3 regions of the Mesorhizobium ciceri biovar biserrulae genome follow, and region 1 is predicted to be linked to each of the others. Evidence: predicted binding sites of a transcription regulator. Region 1 holds the regulator's gene; each other region holds the start of a gene.
What was found. Region 1 encodes LexA, which represses DNA repair genes until DNA is damaged. Its sites were predicted from a motif close to TGTTCNNNNTGTGTTCNG; they were not measured.
Positions count from the first base shown of each region.

Region 2: A4R29_RS07840 (PA0069 family radical SAM protein) is a predicted target of LexA. The motif match lies at 3,011-3,028, and genes of this name have one in related genera.
Region 3: recA (recombinase RecA) is a predicted target of LexA. The motif match lies at 3,428-3,445, and genes of this name have one in related genera.

Region 1 covers NZ_CP015064.1:2,949,141-2,953,588, reverse strand. The annotation lists gene kynA (tryptophan 2,3-dioxygenase) at 1-160, shown strand, start outside; gene kynU (kynureninase) at 238-1,485, shown strand; gene lexA (transcriptional repressor LexA) at 1,896-2,636, shown strand; gene A4R29_RS13600 (ComEC/Rec2 family competence protein) at 2,630-4,448, opposite strand, start outside.
Region 2 covers NZ_CP015064.1:1,766,792-1,771,239, forward strand. The annotation lists gene A4R29_RS07825 (F0F1 ATP synthase subunit B) at 1-151, shown strand, start outside; gene A4R29_RS07830 (F0F1 ATP synthase subunit B) at 162-653, shown strand; gene A4R29_RS07835 (ribonuclease HII) at 928-1,629, opposite strand; gene A4R29_RS07840 (PA0069 family radical SAM protein) at 1,782-2,936, opposite strand; gene A4R29_RS07845 (glycosyltransferase) at 3,086-3,610, shown strand; gene A4R29_RS07850 (hypothetical protein) at 3,754-4,448, shown strand, end outside.
Region 3 covers NZ_CP015064.1:2,545,119-2,549,566, reverse strand. The annotation lists gene alaS (alanine--tRNA ligase) at 1-1,980, opposite strand, end outside; gene recA (recombinase RecA) at 2,273-3,370, opposite strand; gene A4R29_RS11575 (carbohydrate kinase family protein) at 3,651-4,448, shown strand, end outside.

The DNA.
Region 1 (4,448 bases):
GGATTATTTCCGCCGCTGGCGCTTCAACCACGTCACCACGGTGGAGCGAATCATCGGTCTGAAGCGCGGCACCGGCGGCACGTCGGGCGCTTCGTATCTGAAGAAAATGCTCGAGGTCGTGCTGTTTCCGGAGCTGTGGACGGTCCGCACCCGGCTCTGACATCATCGAAATGAGAACAGGCTCACTGAAGGGACGCTCTGTGGCGGAAACCCTTCGCGAACAACCGGGGACTGACCATGAGTGGAATTCCTGATCTCGCCGCAGTCGAAGCGATGGATGCCACGGATCCGCTGCGGGCCATGCGCGACCGTTTCATTCTGCCGGAGGGGGTGATCTATCTTGACGGCAATTCACTGGGGGCAGCATCTCATGCCGTTTTCGGCGAGCTGCAGCAGGCGGCGACGCAGGAATGGGCCCGAGATCTTATCCGAGCCTGGAACACGGCCGGATGGTTCGAGATGCCGATCGAACTCGGCGACCAGCTCGGACGCCTGATAGGAGCCGCGGTCGGCCAGACCGTTGTCTGCGACACGACATCGACCAACATCTACAAGGTGCTGCACGCAGCGATGGAGATGCGGCCCGGCCGGTCAGCCATCGTCGCCGAAGGTGACAGTTTTCCCACCGACCTGTACATCGCCGAAGGCGTGGCCTCGACCCGGGATGGCGTCCTGCTGCGCCTCGCGGGCGTCGACGCGCCGACCATCGAAGAGCTGATCGACGAAAACGTGGCGGTGGTGCTGGTCAACCACGTCAATTACAAATCGGGTGAACTGCGCGACATGGCGGCGCTGACGCGCAGGGCTCATACGGCCGGAGCGCTGATCGTCTGGGATCTCTGCCACACCGCCGGCGCCCTGCCCGTCGAGCTCGATCAGGCAAATGCCGATTTCGCTGTCGGCTGCACGTACAAGTACCTCAACGGCGGTCCGGGCGCGCCGGCCTTCATCTATGCCGCGCAGCGCCACCACGGCGATATCAGCCAGCCGCTCAGCGGCTGGTGGGGCCATGCGCGGCCCTTTGCCTTCGAACGGGGTTATGTTGCCGGCACCGGCATCCGCCGTTTTCTGTGCGGTACGCAACCGGTCCTGTCGATGCGGGCGCTCAAAGGCGCGCTTGCCATCTGGAGCGACGTCGACATGGCGGCATTGCGAAAGAAGAGCGTCGCGCAGACAGAACTGTTCATCCAGCTCGTCGAAGCCAAGTGCGGCGCCTACGGTCTCGCGCTGGAGACTACCCGCGACGCGACCAGGCGCGGCAGCCAGGTGTCGTTCCTTCACGTCCACGGCTATCAAATCATGCGGGCGCTGATCGAGCGCGGGGTGATCGGTGACTTCCGCGCACCGTCGACCATCCGTTTCGGCTTCACGCCGCTCTATGTCAGCTACAAGGATGTGTGGCTGGCGGTTGAGGTTCTGGAAGACATTCTGCGCACGGGTGCATGGAAGGACCAGCGTTTCGCCGTCAAGGAAGCCGTTACCTGACGCACCGATCCCGGCGATCCGCCGTCGCTGCCCTCACTGCCTGGCAAATAACGGAGAGCTGAATTTCCAGCCAAAATGCCCAACTGACGTTGGCGTTTTGGCTCCGTTTCGTTCACGGCCAACGAACGTCCCGAAGGTTGCAATCGCCCCTTGTCGAGGTCGATCGACAGATAATGCCAAGCTTTGGTAGAGGATAAGCCACAGGTCATTAACCATAACAATTTCAATGTGAGCAGGCGCATTGCCGAAGGTGGCGCCCGTCGATCGTAACCCGCTGGCAAGCGCCAAATAATTTCAGCAGCCTTAACAAATTCATTAAACTTTAAACGGTTGCAGAACACAACTGGAACAGATAGTGTTTGTTCTGGGTTTGTTTTTCGATTCTGGTTTCAGGGAACCTGGGGGCCGCCATGCTGACACGCAAGCAACATGAACTGCTGATGTTCATCCATGAACGCCTGAAGGAGAGCGGCATTCCGCCATCCTTCGACGAAATGAAGGAGGCGCTCGACCTTGCCTCCAAATCCGGGATTCATCGGCTGATCACGGCCCTTGAGGAGCGCGGCTTTATCCGCCGGCTGCCCAATCGGGCCCGCGCGCTGGAAGTGCTGCGGCTGCCGGACTCGATCGCGCCAGGCCTCAATGCGGCAAAGAAGTTTTCGCCAAGCGTCATCCAGGGCAGTCTTGGTCAGGGTGGTGCTCTTGGCCGGCAGATCAAGCCGGCGCCTTCGCGGATGCCTTCGCCCGGCAATGACGACGATGCGGTCTCTGCCGTTTCGATCCCGGTCATGGGTCGCATCGCCGCCGGCGTGCCGATCGATGCCATCCAGCATCAGACGCATTCGATTTCGGTGCCGCCGGACATGATCATGGGCGGCGCGCACTATGCGCTGGAGGTCAAGGGCGATTCGATGATCGAGGCCGGCATCTTCGACGGCGACACCGTTATCATCCGTAACGCCGACACGGCCAGCCCCGGCGAGATCATCGTGGCGCTGGTCGATGAAGAGGAAGCGACGCTGAAGCGGTTCCGCCGCAAGGGCGCCTCGATTGCCCTCGAAGCCGCCAATCCAGCCTATGAGACACGGATTTTCGGGCCGGACAGGGTCAAGGTGCAAGGCAAGCTCGTCGGCCTGATCCGTCGCTACTGAGACGGCTGTGGGTTGACCACTGGCTTCTCGGGTTTCTTGAAGGGTGCCAGCCCCCTCGCCTCGCGAGAGTATCTGCGTTGCGTGTGCCAGGGCCGATATGGGCTGTCCACCGCGAAGCTGATCGTCGCCGGCGTGGTCGCCGATTGGCGATCGAAGAAGACCGCGGCACTGCCTTTGCGAGCCAGTTGCCGCTTGGTGATGACGAGAACCAGCGGGTTGTGACAGGCGTCATAGGCGGTGGCGTCCTTGACGACGATCAGTTCGGCGAAGCCGCAGGCTTTCCAGGTGTCCTTGCGGTCCTCGACATAGGCAATGATCGCACCGGACATGTGCCTGGCCACGCAAACGCCTGAGGAGCAATAGAACGGCGATCCCGGCGGTAGCTCAACGGCATCCGCGACGTCGAATTGCCCATCGCTGTTGTCGAACACTTCCGGAACGACGATGGTTTCCGATGTCAGCGCGCGTTTCCAGTTGTCGACGGTGAATTCGTTCGGCCGTTGCCGGCTGACGGCAAGCTCACCGCCACCGATCGGCAACGCCACCAGCCGGGCGTCTTCTGAGATCAGCACATCGGGCGTGCGCGTATCCGAGACGGTCAGCAAGCCTGCCAACGCGAATGGCAGAGCCGCGAGCCGCAGCCATGTCGTCGCCATCGTCGCGATGACCAGGGCAATGGCCACCAGCAGGACCGACTGCTGCGAAATCAACCCGACCCCATCGACAGGCGAACGCTCGGAGATCCAGCCCGATATGGCGATCATCATCGTCAGGCCCTTGCCCATCAGGTAGAGAGCTGGCCAATCCAATCCGAAAGGCATCAGCAGCGCGCTGGCGACGGCCAGGAACATGACGACGGTGACGATCGGCATAACCGCGAGATTGGCGAACAGGCTGAGCGGCGACACACGCTGAAAATGCCAGATGGCAAACAGCGTCGTGGCGCTGCCGGCGATGATCGAGGTCATGGCCAGACCGATTGCCGCCAGCAGGAATTTTCGTGTCAGGAACCCGGGCAAGGATCGCTTCGGCGGCGGCGGTCTTGCTTTTCCCGCGCGGTGATCCGCCCAGCCGGCATAAGCGCCGACCAGAGCCGCGGTCGCGGCGAACGACATTTGAAAACTCGGGCCGACCACCTCATGCGGCGACACCACGATGACGGCGATCGCCGAGATCGCCAGATTGCGCATGGTGAGTGCTGCTCGATCGAACAGAACTGCAATCAGCATCACTGCCAGCATGATGAAGCTGCGCTCGGCGGCGACGACGATACCTGAGATGACGAGGTAGGCTGCGATCGAGAACAGTGCGGCGGCAGCGGCATACTTCTTGACCGGGCGACGCGCGGAAAAATCGGGAAACAAGGCGAAGGCGCCGCGCAGCAACCCCATGATGGTGCCGGCGACCAGAGCCATGTGCAGTCCCGAAATGGAGATGATGTGGTAGATGCCGGTACGTCGCATCGCCTCATTGATGTCATCGGGAATGCCGGCGCGCACGCCGACGATCAGCGCCGCGGCGATCTCGCCTTCGGCGCCGCCGACGCTCGCCCTGATATGGTCGGCAATGCCTTCACGGGCATTTTCCACGCTGGAGGAAATTCGGGCCGACAGCGGCATGTCGCCATCATCGCTGACGACAAGCTTGGGGTTGCCGAGAAAGAACCCGCTGCCGCCGATGCCGGCAAAATAGCTGTCGAAGGAGAAATCATAGCTGTCCGGCCGCACCGGCCCGGTCGGCGGCAAAAGCTTGGCATATCCAGTGATGAGGGAGCCTGCGGTCACGTCAGCCGGGATCTTGCGTGCCGAAAGC
Region 2 (4,448 bases), 1.2 Mb from region 1:
CGAAGCCCGCATTTCTTCCATCAAGGCCAATGCCATGAAGGAAGTCGGCAGCATCGCCGAGGACACCGCTTCAGCGATCGTCGAGGCTCTGGTTGGCGGCAAGGCCAGCAAGGCCGAGATCGCGGCCGCGGTCAAATCCGTGGCCCGGTGAGGAGCGCATCATGGATTACACATCTCTCGCGACGCTCTGGGCCACGATAGCCCTGATCATCTTCCTCGGCGTTGCCGTCTACATCAAGGTGCCTGGCATGATCGCCAAGGCGCTCGACGCCCGTGCCGCCAGGATCAGCAATGAACTGGACGAAGCGCGCCGGCTGCGCGAGGAGGCCCAGCAGCTGCTCGGCCAGTACCAGCGCAAGCGCAAGGAAGCCGAGCAGGAGGCCGCCGACATCGTCGCTGCCGCCAAGCGCGAAGCCGACATGCTTGCCGCCGACGCGCATAAGAAGACCGAGGACTATGTCGTCAGGCGCACCGCGCTTGCCGAACAGAAGATCGGTCAGGCCGAGCGTGATGCCATCAGCGAAGTGCGCGCCAGCGCCGTCGACATCGCCGTCGAGGCAGCACGCGCGCTGCTTGCCGGCAAGATCGACGCCAAGGCCGGTGCAGATCTGTTCAAGGCTTCGCTCGCGGACGTGAAGTCGAAGCTGAATTAGGCGGTTCGTCTAGCCAGTCATCGAAAGCCGCCCGGGCAACCCGGCGGCTTTTTTGTTGCGGCGCTGAAGCTGCCAATCTCCCCCCTCGTGGGGGAGATGCCCGGCAGGGCAGAGGGGGGCGTGAAGGAACGCTAACCTTTGTTGTCCTAAGGTCTATCGGGACAAGCCTGAGGGCATAACTGCAATCGATTGAGAGGCCGGCGGGACAGCGCCCCCCTCTCTCCTACCGGACATCTCCCCCACAAGGGGGAGATTGGCTTGTCGTCGTCGTCGCTCAATCCAGCCCGGCGAAGCTCTCTTCTTCCACCACGTCCACCTCGGCCCCACCCAGCCGGAATGGCGCAAACGACACGCGGTGCAGCCGCGCCACCGGGCCATGCGCTTCGATCGCGGTGCGATGGCGAACCGTGGCGTAGCCCATATGGACTTCGAACCCGTAGCGGTCGTGATGGTTGCCGCAGCCGCACATCATGCGGTCGCGCATCACCTTGGCGACGATCGAGGCGGCGGCGATCGACTGCGAACGCTGGTCGCCCTTGATCAGCGCGCGCCCTTCACAAGGCAGTCCCGGCGGCACGTCGCGTCCATCGGCAAGCGCAAGCTTCGGCCGGACCGACAGCCCTACCAGCGCGCGCCGCATGGCTTCCAGGCTTGCCTTGAGGATGTTGCTGCCGTCGATGCCCTCGGCGCTGATGGAGGCCATCGAGACCGCCTGTGCGGAGCCGAGAATGCGCAGGAACAGGGCCTCACGCTGCAAATGGCTGAGGCGTTTGGAATCGTCGAGGCCGTCGGGAATGTTGGCGGGATCGAGCACCACCGCTGCGGCGACCACCGGCCCGGCCAGGGGGCCGCGGCCTGCCTCGTCCATCCCGGCGACCGGCCACAGGCCCTCCGCCATCGCCTTCGTCTCGAAGGAGAAGTCGGGCTTCTCGATGATCTCAAAGAGAGGCGGAGAATCAGAACGCGCGCGAGCCATGTTGCGGCGAGGTTCGCATCGGCTCCGATTCTCCGCAAGTCCCTCCGGGTCGGGTGGGGCGCCGGACCGGGAGGGCACCGTCTGCAGGCCGGGGCAGGCCGGACGGGATTCTTGGTGCGCGACGGATCAAACCATCGCGACGAATTGTCTCTTCAAAGCAGCGTCAGTTGCACCTGGTCTTTCCCGGCGGCAACGAACTGATCGGTCCGCAGCGTGCGCCGTTCGGCATTGAGACCAAGCCGCTTGGCTGTGATCTCGAAGCGCCGGCCGATCTGCCAGGCATAGGGACCGGCGCCCTTCATGCGCTTGCCCCATTCCGAATCGTAGTCCTTGCCGTCACGCATGGAGCGGACAAGCGACATCACATGGCGGTAACGGTCGGGATAATGGCGCAGCAGCCAGTCCTTGAAGATCGGGCTGACCTCCAGCGGCAGCCGCAGGATCACATAACCCGCCTCGCGCGCGCCGGCCGCACGTGCCGAATCGAGGATGCGTTCCATCTCCGGATCGGTCAGGCCCGGAATGATCGGAGCCACCATGACCGACGCCGGAATGCCGGCATCCGAAAGCTGCCGGATCGCTTCCAGCCGCTTGGTCGGCGTCGACGCGCGCGGCTCCATGGTGCGCGCCAGCATGCGGTCGAGCGTCGTCACCGACAGCGCCACCTTGGCGAGCCCTCGTTCGGCCATGCGCGACAGGATATCGATATCGCGCGTCACCAGGGCGGACTTTGTCACGATGCCGACCGGATGGCCGCGCGCTTCCAGCACTTCGAGGATTTCGCGCATGATCCGGTATTGCTTCTCGATCGGCTGGTAGGGGTCGGTGTTGGTGCCGATGGCGATGGTGCGCGGCTGATAGCTGTCCTTCGAAAGCTCCTTGTCGAGCAAGCGCGCCGCATCAGGTTTGGCGAACAGCTTCGATTCGAAATCCAGACCCGGCGACAGGCCCATGAACGCGTGCGTCGGGCGGGCAAAGCAATAGACGCAGCCATGCTCGCAGCCGCGATAAGGGTTGATGGAACGGTCGAAGGAAATGTCGGGCGATTCGTTGCGGGTGATGATGGTGCGCGGCTTCTCGACCTGCACTTCGGTCTTGAAGGGGGGCAGTTCTTCCAGCGAATTCCAGCCATCGTCGAACACGTGCCGGCTGACTGGCTCGAATCGGCCGGACGGGTTGATGCCGGCCGACCTGCCGCGGTTGCGGTCCGGGCGGACACGCATGCCGCTCTGCTCGACCATCGCATTGGCCATCTCGGCTCTTCCTGCTCCGAAAGCTGCAATGTCGGCGCGCACGATCTGTTCCATTTTCGCCCGCTCCCAGGGACTGTCCGTGTTGTGTCGAATCGCTCTGTTCATGAAATTATTCCTATTTCATCGATGAGAACAAAGCAAGAACTTTCTATGGTGCGATGCAAAACTGGCGCTGTCCGGCGCTTTCCGCTATTCGGCTAAGGATGCTCAGTGTTCTCATCGAAACCCGCAATGACGAGGAGGGCCTCGCCCGCACGCTCGCCTCGCTGATTGGCGGCGCGGTCGAAGGCGTGGTGCGTGAAGTCATCGTCTGCGACACAGGCTCCACCGACCAGACGCATCGTGTGGCCGAGCATGCCGGCTGTCAGTACGTGACCGGCGGTGTCGCTGCCGGCATCCGCCAGGCCAAGGGGGATTGGTTGCTGCTCCTGGAACCGGGCGCGCGGTTGGTGGAGGGCTGGATCGATGAGGTTGTCGCGCATACGGCCAGGCAGACCATGGCCGCACGATTTTCGCGCACGCGGGCCAGCCGCACGCCATTCCTGGCACGGGTCTTTTCGGGAAACCGCGCCCTGGCCGACGGATTGCTGATCAGCAAGCGTCAGGCGGCGGCCGCGGCCAAGAGTGCCGGCAGTGCTGAGGCCATCGCCCGCGGCCTCGCAACGAAGCGGCTCGACGCCGAGATCTGGATGGCGCCCGCCAAGCAGGAACGCCGCTCCTCGACATGATTTTTTGCAACTGCTCAGGCCATTGTGCATTGCACAAAATCTGACGCGGGGTTAGCTTCCGTTCAAGCGGGAATTGGGTTTGGGACATGCCGAGTGGCGAGCACCGATGCGGCATCGGTGGTGCTCTCATAGCCGAGGACCCAATGAAGCTTTCAACCCCCGACACATCCGGCGCGGCCAGTCTCGAGGCTATTGCGCGCGACGGCAGTCTGTTGCGACGCATCGCGGTGCGCATTCCGACCTATCTCAAGGACCTGCGCGAAAACCCCGCCTGGCTGCCGATGTTCGTGCTGGCGCGCACAATGCCTGGACGCCGCATGCATTGGCTGGGCGCAAAACGCGCCCGCCCGGTCGCCAATGCCGGGGATACGATGTTTGCCGGTGTCGAACGGGGAGCGGTCGTCGATGCGTTGCGCTCCGACGGGCTGTTCTCAGGCCTGGTCCTGCCGCCTGATATCCATGAAGAGATCGCCGACTTCGCCGGGCGCACGCCTTGCTTCGGCAATTTCGACCGCCGTCTCGAATTCATGCCGGGGGAACATGCCGAGGCCGAGAAACGCCTTGGCCGCTCGCTGCTCAGCGGGCATTTTTTCGAGCGCATCCTCGACTGCCCGGCGGCGCTTGCCATCCAGCGCGATCCGCTGCTTCTGGATATTGCCGCGCACTATCTCGGCGGCCAGGCAAAACTGATCACGACGCGCGTCTGGTGGAGTTTTCCAACCGGTGCCGCTTCGGATGCCGACAAGAACCTCGCCTCGCTCGGCAAGTATCATTTCGACCTCGATGATTGGCGCATGCTGAAATTCTTCTTCTACCTCAAGCCGGTCGACGCCGACAC
Region 3 (4,448 bases), 400 kb from region 1:
GGTGCCCATCGACACGACGCGCACTTCGTCGCCGTACTTTTCGCCAAACAGCGCCATGGCGCCCTCGGCGATGGCATCGTCGACCGACATCAGGCGCGTGGTCACCGGGCCGTTCTGGACGACGATCTCGTTGGCCATGCGCTCGACCTCTTCGAGGTCTTCGGCCGAAATCGGCTTGTTGTGCGAGATGTCAAAGCGCAGGCGCTCGGGCGCGACCAGCGAGCCCTTCTGTGCGACATGGCTGCCCAGCACTTCGCGCAGCGCCTCATGGATCAGATGCGTCGCGGAATGGTTGGCGCGCAGCCTCGAGCGCCTTGCATGATCGACCTTCAGCTCGACAGCCGCGCCCGTCTTGACGGTGCCGCTGGCCACCTTGCCGATATGCACGAACAGCCCGTCGGCCTTCTTCTGCGTATCCGAAACCTCGATCGAGAACCCCTCGCCGGAGATGACGCCGGTGTCGCCCATCTGGCCGCCGGACTCGGCATAGAACGGCGTCTGGTTGACGACGATCGCCACCGCGTCGCCCTTGCCGGCGCCGTCGACAGCCTTGCCGTCCCGGACAAGCGCCTGGATGATGCCTTCCGCAGCTTCAGTCTCATAGCCGAGGAACTCGGTGGCGCCGGCCTTCTCGCGCACCGAGAACCAGATGGTCTCGGTGGCGGCGTCGCCGGACCCGGCCCAATGCTTGCGCGCCTCGGCCTTCTGCTGCTCCATCGCGTTGGTGAAGCCGGCAATATCGACCGAGATGCTGCGCTGGCGCAGTGCGTCCTGCGTCAGGTCGAGCGGGAAGCCATAGGTGTCGTAGAGCTTGAAGGCCGTCTCGCCATCCAGCATGTCGCCGGCATGCAGCGTTTCGGTCGCCTCGGAAAGCAGGCCGAGGCCGCGCACCAGCGTCTTGCGAAACCTGGTCTCCTCGAGCTTCAGCGTCTCGGTGATCAATTGTTCGCCGCGCAGCAGTTCCGGATAGGCCTGGCCCATTTCGCGCACCAGCGCCGGCACCAGCTTCCACATCAGCGGTTCGTTGGCACCGAGCAACTGCGCATGACGCATGGCGCGGCGCATGATGCGGCGCAGGACGTAGCCCCTGCCTTCGTTCGAGGGCAGCACGCCATCGGCGACCAGGAAGGAGGACGAGCGCAGATGATCGGCAATGACCCGGTAGGAGGCGACCGTCTCCTTGTCGGGACCATGCCCGATCGCGGACGAGGCCGCGTCGATCAGGTGACGGAACAGATCGGTCTCGAAGACGCTTTCCACCCCTTGCAGGATGGAGGCCATGCGCTCCAGGCCCATGCCGGTGTCGATCGAGGGGCGCGGCAGGTCGATGCGCTCCTCCTTCGTCACCTGTTCATACTGCATGAACACCAGGTTCCAGAATTCCAGGAAACGGTCGCCATCTTCCTCCGGGCTGCCGGGAGGGCCGCCCCAGATGTGCTCACCGCGGTCGATGAAGATCTCCGAGCACGGCCCGCAGGGTCCGGTGTCGCCCATCGCCCAGAAATTGTCCGAGGTCGCGATGCGAATGATGCGGTCGTCGGAAAAACCGGCGATCTTCTTCCAGAAGCCGGCCGCCTCGTCGTCCGTGTGATAGACGGTGACCAGCAGCTTGTCCTTGCTCAGCCCGAATTCCCTGGTGATCAGGTTCCAGGCAAGCTCGATGGCGCGCTCCTTGAAATAGTCGCCGAAGGAGAAGTTGCCGAGCATCTCGAAGAACGTCAGATGACGCGCGGTGTAGCCGACATTGTCGAGATCGTTGTGCTTGCCGCCGGCGCGAACGCTCTTCTGGGCGGTCGAGGCGCGCGAATAGGGCCGCTTCTCCAGGCCGGTGAAGACGTTCTTGAACTGTACCATGCCGGCGTTGGTGAACATCAGCGTCGGGTCGTTGCGCGGCACCAGCGGACTCGACGCGACGATCTCGTGCCCCTCCTTGCGGAAGTAGTCGAGAAATGTCGACCGGATTTCGTTCACGCCACTCATGAATGCTGCCTTTTCGGAAGGGCCGCCGGCAAACCGGCGGAAATGGGCTCTGCGTTTTAGAAGATTAGGACTTGGCCTTTTAGCCGCCGCGCTTCACCCTGTCCAGAAACACGGAATTGGTCCAATCCACGGCCTTTGCCGGCCGTTCGAACCGGCCTGTTTTCGCCGCCGAAACGCAAAACCGCCGGCACTGGGCCGGCGGTTTCAAAACGCATTAACGCGGAACTCGATTACTTAAGCCCGAGATAATAGAATGCGATTATGGCCGAACTCCGGCCGACCTCGCGAGTTGTCACATCGCGCCGGATTCCTCCTCGAACCCGTCGTCGCCACCTTCGGAGCCGCCATTCTCAAGGAACTTTTCGGCGATCAGCCCGGCATTCTGTCGGAGCGCCAGCTCGATCTCGCGTGCGGTGTCGGGATTGTCGCGCAGGAACAGTTTGGCATTCTCGCGGCCTTGGCCGAGACGCTGCGAATTGTAGGAGAACCAGGCGCCCGACTTCTCGACCACGCCGGCCTTGACGCCGAGATCGACCAGTTCGCCGGTCTTGGACACGCCTTCACCATACATGATGTCGAACTCGACCACCTTGAAGGGCGGCGCCAGCTTGTTCTTGACCACCTTGACGCGGGTCTGGTTGCCGACGACTTCGTCGCGGTCCTTGACCGAGCCGATGCGGCGGATGTCGAGGCGCACCGATGCGTAGAATTTCAGCGCGTTGCCGCCGGTCGTCGTCTCGGGCGAACCGAACATGACGCCGATCTTCATGCGGATCTGGTTGATGAAGATGACCATGGTGTTGGAGCGCGAGATCGAGGCGGTCAGCTTGCGCAGCGCCTGGCTCATCAGGCGGGCCTGCAGGCCGGGCAGCGAATCACCCATCTCGCCTTCGATTTCGGCACGTGGCGTCAGCGCCGCGACCGAATCGACCACCAGCACGTCGATGGCGCCGGAGCGCACCAGCGTGTCGCAGATTTCCAGCGCCTGCTCACCGGTGTCGGGCTGCGAAATCAGCAGGTTTTCGAGATCGACGCCAAGCTTGCGGGCATAGACCGGGTCAAGCGCGTGCTCGGCATCGACGAAAGCGCAGATGCCGCCCTTCTTCTGGGCTTCGGCCACGGTGTGCAGGGCCAGCGTCGTCTTGCCCGAGCTTTCCGGCCCGTAGATCTCGATGATGCGGCCGCGCGGCAGGCCACCGACGCCAAGCGCGATGTCGAGGCCAAGCGAGCCGGTCGGCACCGTTTCGATCTCGACGACCTGCTCGTTGGCGCCGAGCCGCATGATCGAGCCCTTGCCGAAAGCCCGCTCGATCTGCGACAGCGCCGCATCCAGAGCCTTTGATTTGTCCACTGCCTTGTCCTCTACCAGCCGCAAAGAATTCTGAGCCATGATACATCACCCCTTGGTCGTCAATGAAGGCCGGACAATCCGTAATCCCTGCCTATTTGTACCTTTTTTGTTCTCATTTGGCAAGAGGGACCAAATAACTGAAAAACAAGCAATATCCGGATTTGTTCTTTTTTTGTCCAAGGATTCGATCGGGAATGCACCGCACGTTGGGCCAGACGGCTCGGTTGTTTCGACCTGCCGAATCGCCGCCTTGCATGCGAAGCTCGGTCGCACAGCCTAGCGCTTGTGCGGCTGGAATAACAAAGGTCATATCGCCGGCATGCTGAAATCCGCGAAAATACTGGCCGTAGGCGGCGCCCATATCGACCGGCGCGGCCAGGTGTCCGGCGCCTACGTGCCCGCCGCCTCCAATCCGGGCACGATGCGCGAGGATGTCGGCGGCGGCGTCTTCAACGCCTTGCGCAGTGCCGTGCGGCGCGGCGTCTCCGCGTCGCTGATGTCGGTTCGCGGCGGCGATGCCGCTGCCGACACCGTTTCGCGAGCCATCGCCGGGGCAGGCATTGCCGACCTGTCGGCGGTTTTCCTCGACCGCACGACGCCGAGCTACACGGCGCTGATCGACAGCGAAGGCGAACTGATCGTCGGCTTTGCCGACATGGCGCTCTACGACCTGGCGTTTCCCAAGCAGATCAGGCGCTCCAGGGTGCGGGAGGTGATCGCTGCCGCAGATGCCGTCTTCTGCGACGCCAATCTGCCGACGACGGCGCTGGAACGGCTGGTCGCGCTCGCCGCGGGCAAGCCGGTTTTCGCGATTGCCATTTCGCCGGCCAAGGTGGTGCGGTTGCTACCGGTGCTGAAGGAGCTTTCGCTGGTCTTCATGAACCGGCGCGAGGCCATGGCGCTGGCCGGCGTCGCCGCGAATGCCACGGAGCGCGAGGTGGTCGACGGGTTGCGATGCAGCGGCCTCGTCAGCGGCGTGGTGACGGCAGGCGGCGGGCCCATGCTGGGCTTCGATGAAGCCGGCGCCTTCTCTATCCTGCCGCCGCCACCAAGAAAGGTCGCCGACGTCACCGGCGCCGGCGATGCGCTGGCGGGCGCAACGGTCGCTGCCTTGCTG